DNA from 2 places in the Gemella taiwanensis genome. Region 1 is predicted to be linked to the other one. Evidence: riboswitches for the same ligand, from Rfam matches in the RefSeq annotation. Region 1 holds a riboswitch; the other holds the start of a gene.

What was found. Region 1 has a riboswitch for FMN ahead of ACWOA3_RS07705 (ECF transporter S component). Riboswitches for the same ligand answer to the same signal wherever they lie in the genome.
Region 2: linked by a shared signal. The riboswitch ahead of ribD (bifunctional diaminohydroxyphosphoribosylaminopyrimidine deaminase/5-amino-6-(5-phosphoribosylamino)uracil reductase RibD) and the one ahead of ACWOA3_RS07705 (ECF transporter S component) in region 1 are both predicted to bind FMN.

What each region holds. Positions count from the first base shown of each region.
Region 1 is NZ_JBSMTL010000012.1:34,098-37,316, forward strand. Features, by position in the region: gene glmS (glutamine--fructose-6-phosphate transaminase (isomerizing)) at 1-1,536, shown strand, start outside; FMN riboswitch at 1,660-1,772, shown strand; gene ACWOA3_RS07705 (ECF transporter S component) at 1,980-2,540, shown strand; gene ACWOA3_RS07710 (DUF1310 family protein) at 2,677-3,033, opposite strand.
Region 2 is NZ_JBSMTL010000008.1:35,797-39,015, reverse strand. Features, by position in the region: gene ACWOA3_RS06500 (sodium-dependent transporter) at 77-1,420, shown strand; FMN riboswitch at 1,583-1,707, shown strand; gene ribD (bifunctional diaminohydroxyphosphoribosylaminopyrimidine deaminase/5-amino-6-(5-phosphoribosylamino)uracil reductase RibD) at 1,873-2,943, shown strand; gene ACWOA3_RS06490 (riboflavin synthase) at 2,928-3,219, shown strand, end outside.

The sequences.
Region 1 (3,219 bases):
TTTAACAAACGTTTCATCTTAGTTCACAACGGAGTTATCGAAAACTTCCAAGAACTTAAAGATAGATTTTTCAAAGATGTAGAACTTGTTTCTGAAACTGATACTGAAGTTATCGTTCAATTAGTTCAAATATACAGTGATCGTGGTCTTGAAACTAAAGAAGCTTTCAAAAAAGCTGTATCTAAATTACAAGGATCTTATGCACTTTGTTTAATCGACACAGAAGATAAAGACACTTTATATGTAGCAAAAAACAAAAGTCCACTTCTTATTGGACTAGGAGAAGAAAATAAAAACTATGTTGGTAGTGATGCTTTAGCAATGATTAAGTACACTAACAACTTCTTAGAAATCAACGATGGTGAAATTGTTATCGTGAAAAAAGATAGCGTAACTATCGAAGATAAAGAAGGTAACGTTGTAGAACGTGAAAGTTTCTCAACTAACTTAAACGCTGGAGAAATTGATAAAGGTATCCACGAGCATTACATGATTAAAGAGATTCATGAGCAAGTAGGAGCTATGCGTAATATCATCTCTCACTACTTTGATGGACATGATGTAAATATTGACAGTGAAATTATTAACAACGTAAAAGATGCGGATAGACTATACATCATCGGATGTGGTACAAGTTATAACGCTGGTTTAGTAGGAAGAAACTACTTCGAAAAATGGGCTGGTATCCCAACAGAGGTACACCTAGCATCAGAATTTGCTTATAACGTACCATTATTATCTAAAAAACCAATGTTCATCTTCCTTTCTCAATCAGGAGAAACAGCTGACCTTCGTGCAGTATTAACAAAATTACGCAGCATAAATGAAGATTATAAATTCTTAGTACTTACTAACGTTGATGCGTCAACTCTATCTCGTGAATGTGACTACACATTATTACTTCACGCAGGTGTTGAAATTGCGGTTGCATCTACTAAAGCATACACTGCTCAAATCGCAACATTAAGCATACTAGCTTACGAAGTAGCAAAACAACTTTCAAAACAACCTAAATTTGATATCGAGCAAGAATTATCAGTAATTACTTCAGCAATCGAATCAATCTTAGATGATACAAAAACTATCAAAGACTTAGCTAAAAACTTATTCACTGAACGTAATGCATTCTATATTGGACGTGGAATCGACTACTATAGTGCATGTGAAGCAGCTTTAAAACTTAAAGAAGTTTCTTACATTCAAACAGAAGGTTTTGCCGGAGGAGAATTAAAACACGGTACAATCGCTCTTATCGAAGAAAGAACACCAGTTGTAGCTCTTATCACAAGTGCAAAACTTGACTTAAATACACGTAGTAACGTAAGTGAAGTAGCTAGCCGTGGAGCTAATACTCTAATCATTACATTAGAAAAATTAGCACGTGAAGGTGACTATGCGATTCCTAACGTAAACGAAGATCTTGCTCCAATCGCAAGTATCGTTGTTACACAATTATTCGCATACTATGCAGCTTATACTAAAGGTTTAGATGTGGATAAACCACGTAACCTTGCTAAATCAGTAACAGTAGAATAATAAATAATTTAAGTAGCTCGGAAGATTTATTTCTGGGCTACTTTTATCTATTCAAAAAAGTTAAGCCTTTTCTCTTTACAAACTTTAGTCTTAGGTTTATAATAAACCTATAATAAATAATTAAATTATCTTCGGGGCAGGGTGAAATTCCCGACCGGCGGTTAAAGTCCGCGAGCGCAAGCTGATTTGGTGAAATTCCAAAACCGACAGTACAGTCTGGATGATAGAAGATATAGAATTAATAAACTTGCACATATAACCTTACTACGTATGTATATTTGTCATACAATGTATTGTGCAATGCTTATTTTTCATACCTTTCAGTCCCGCTTTAAAATTTTTAAAGTGGTGTTTTTTATATCTGATATAGATTTGAAATTCACCGTATTAAAAATTGTATTGCGGTTATTTTTTGCCTATGAAGATAGGAAAGAGGATTTAATATGTATAAAAAAAATGTTCATTCACTTATTTTAAGTGGAATGCTTGCAGTTATTGCTCTACTTCTATCTTTTTTTAGTTTTGCTGTGCCATTCTTGCCACCATTTCTAAAATTTGATTTCACATTTATCCCGCTGTTCATGGCGTTGTTATTATTAGGTTATAAAGATGCACTTTTAGTGTCATTCTTAAAAAACTTCCTACACTTCGCATTATTATCACATGAGCCAATCGGATCAATTGCTAATATCGTTGTAGAATTTACTTTCATTAGCATTATCGTATTCTTCTACAAAAAAGGTACTGCAAAAACAATCATCGGTGGTATCTTAGGTACTTTAGCTATTACATTATTCATGTCATTACTTAACTACTTCGTGTTACTTCCAGCATATGGATATATTATGAATCTAGCAGACATCGTGACTAACGTGAAAACAATCGTAACGGCTGGTATTATACCATTCAACCTACTTAAAGGTGCTTTAATAACATTCTTATTCTTCGTTACTAAGAGTGTTTATAAATCAATACCAACAAGTATTCGCAGTCGTTTTGCATAAAAATAAAACTAAACAATTAATTTAACCATGAAAAATTCCTCCATTACATTCACCTTACTGTAATGGAGGATTCCTTTTTTATTATTTCTTAGGAAATATTTTATTCCAAAAATTATTTTTACACCCTACAATTATCTTATTCACTCAATAGTTCATCTAATTTTTCCGAATGTGCTACTTCTTCTACATTCACATCTTTTTCATCGAGTACCGTATCAATATTTATTTTTTCATCATTATTAACTATTAATCTAGCATAAATTTTTTCTCCAACACTTCTTATACTCTCATAATCAATCTTATAATCTTTTATTTTCGACTTCGCCGTAAATGCCAATTTATCTTTTTCTAAAATTATTTTCTCATAAAAACCACGTGCATCTGCAGTTTTTACGACTCTAACTATTTCTTTATACTTAGGATTATTTTTCATATAAATAACTCCACCTACAGCAGCCATAAATGTTATTGCTCCTAATATTTTCTTTCTCACTTAAACACTTCCTCCTTTTTACAACTACCAATCGGAGATTTTAAAACTCCCTTATTAGTGTACTTTTTAGTTATCTTATATATTATAACTTTTCCGAGTTTTTTGCAATAGTATTTTAATCTTTTCTTGTACTTTATACATTGCTTCCTTTTATCATCAATCTCGTCATAATTTCTTCATAATTAT
Region 2 (3,219 bases), on a different contig from region 1:
ATATATATTTTAAAAGCTATTTAGTATTTTCTAAATAGCTTTTATTTTTTTAACAATTAATAGGAGGAAAAATTTTATGTCAGAAAATTCAAAATGGAGTTCTAAAATAGGTTTCATACTTGCTTCAGCGGGATCTGCGATAGGTCTTGGAGCTGTATGGAAATTCCCATACATGACCGCAGCAAATGGTGGAGGTGGATTCTTACTAGTCTTCCTTATCTTCACTCTTTTAATTGGACTACCACTACTTCTTGCTGAATTCGTACTTGGTCGTGGCGCTGGAGTTTCAGCCATCAGAACTTTTGGTAAACTAGGAAAAAACAAAAATTATAATATTATTGGTTATATCGGTGGATTCGCCCTATTCATCTTACTATCATTCTATAGTGTTATTGGTGGATGGATTTTAGTATACTTAGGTATTTCAATTGCTGATGCTCTTGGGCTTCATGCTACTGGTAATCACGCAGCCCTATTCACTAGTGTTATCTCAAATACTTGGATTGCATTAGGAGCTCAGGCTTTATTCATCTTATTAAATATTCTTATAGTATCTCGTGGTGTTCAAAAAGGTATTGAAAAAGCATCAAAAATCATGATGCCACTATTATTCATCATATTCTTAGTAATTATCGCAAGATCATTAACATTACCAAATGCAATGAGTGGAGTAACTTCCTTCTTAAAACCTGATTTTTCTAAAATCACAAGCTCTGGTATTTTATTCGCACTTGGTCAATCGTTCTTCGCTCTTTCTATCGGGGTTACAGCTATGTTAACTTATGCATCATACCTTGATAGAAGAACTAACCTGGTTCAATCAGGTGTTTCGGTTGTATTAATGAACATTGCCGTTTCTATAATGGCTGGATTGGCAATCTTTCCAGCTATGAGTTCATTCGGAATGGAATCTGAAGGTGGACCGAGTTTATTATTCATCGTATTACCACAATTATTCAACAATATGGCATTCGGTAAAATTTTCTACATTTTATTCTTAATATTATTCTTATTCGCTACTATTACTTCATCTGTAGTTATGTTAGAAATCAATGTAGGAAATATTACTAACCAAAAAAATACTAACCGTACTAAATTCAGTGTAATCATCGGAATCTTAACTTTCATAGTTGGAATTCCTTCTGCTCTATCTTACGGTTCATTATCTGATACATTAATATTCGGAAAAACAGTTTTCGATTTAATGGACTTCTTAGTATCTAATATACTTATGCCACTTGGTTGCTTAGCATTATCAATATTCACCGGATATGTACTAGACAAAAAAGTTGCCAAAGAGCAATTACACATTAACGAGAATAACAAAACAAGCCTAGTATTATTCAGAACATGGCTATTCCTATTAAGATACATACTACCAGTTATTATTCTTATCGTTTGCTTAGCGCAATTTTTATAATATAATTTAAAATTATTAGGAGTGATTCAAATACCGATTTCGTAGAAATACTATCTGTTGAATCACTCTTATTTTTTTTATATTGTTTTAAATATTTTTTATAAATAAACTTTAATTATTGACATGCGTTTTCAATAGTGCTATCATTAAGTCATGAATTAAATATTTCTTCGGGGTAGGGTGTAATTCCCAACCGGCGGTGACTAGTTTTCTAGAAGTCCGTGAGCGCAAGCTGATCTGGTGAGATTCCAGAACCGACAGTATAGTCTGGATGGGAGAAGAAATTATAGCATTAAGATAAATATATCTAATACTACTGATAATATACAACCTAGAATGTATTATAATTATACATTCAGGGCTTTTTATCGAATAATAAACAAACCATCAATCCCGATTATTTGAATCATCAAATATAATCGGGGTTTTATTTTTATAAAGGAGTTGATACTATGCATGAATATTTTATGAATCTTGCTCTATTAGAGGCTAAGCGTGGTGCAAAATATACACATACCAATCCTCTAGTTGGTGCAATTATAGTAAAAGATAATAAAATTGTCGCAAGAGGTTCACACCTTCGTTACGGTTGTGAACATGCTGAAAAAAATGCTATTTCTACTTGCAAAACTCCTGAAAAAATATTTAATTCAACTCTATATGTCACATTAGAACCATGTAACCACAAAGGAAAACAACCTCCTTGTACAGAAACTATATTGAAAATGGGAATCTCTAAAGTTGTTGTTGCTCAATTAGACCCTAATCCAATAGTTAGTGGAAAGGGAATTAAATTCTTACGTGATAATGGAATTGAAGTTATAACTGGTATCTTGGAAAAAGAAGCTTATAATCTAAATTATGCTTACAATTTATTCCACACACAAAAAAGACCTTATGTAGTCTTAAAACAAGCTACCAGTCTTGATGGAAAATTAGCCTTTACTAATGAAAGAACTCAAATAACAGGAAAAGAAGTATATGACTTCGTTAGAAATGAACGTGATAATTATCAAGCTATTCTCGTTGGAGCAAAAACTGTATTAATAGACAATCCAAAATTAACTGGAGCCAATACTTCGTTATATCCACCGAAAAGAATAGTATTAGACAAAGAAGGTTCAATTTTTCAACATAAAGAACTAAATCTCTTTAAAGACGATTCTTCTGACGTTATAGTTTTTTCAAAACATAAAAATGAAGACTTACCTTCGCATGTAACTATCGTTACCCCTAACGACTTTACAATAAAAGAAATTCTTACTGAGATTGCAAAACTTGGTATACAGTCAGTTTACGTAGAAGGCGGTCCTTGTATACATGATCAATTCCTTGCTAGTGGTTATTGGGATGAAGTGATTTCATATATTTCCCCTACACTCTTAGGAGGAAACAATACTTCATCATTTAGTAGTGATAGAACTACTAATGAAAAAATCACTTTACACGATATTAATGTAATAAAACTCGGTGAAGATATAAGAATCTCAGGAAGGAAAGAAAGTCAATGTTTACAGGATTAATAAAAGAACAAGGGAAAATAGTAAAAATAATAAAATCAAGTCACAGTATAAAATTAACAATACAAGCAACTAAAAACTTACTAGAAACATATAAAATTGGTGATAGTATGGCAGTAAATGGAGTATGCTTGACATGTGTCCAAAAAAGTTCATCACAATTCACCGTTGATATTATGCCCGAGACTTATAAGAGAACAACATTTAAAGACTTAAAAGTAAATGACTCTGTAAATCTTGAGCCCGCAATGGGACACTCAGATAGATTTGAAGGGCATA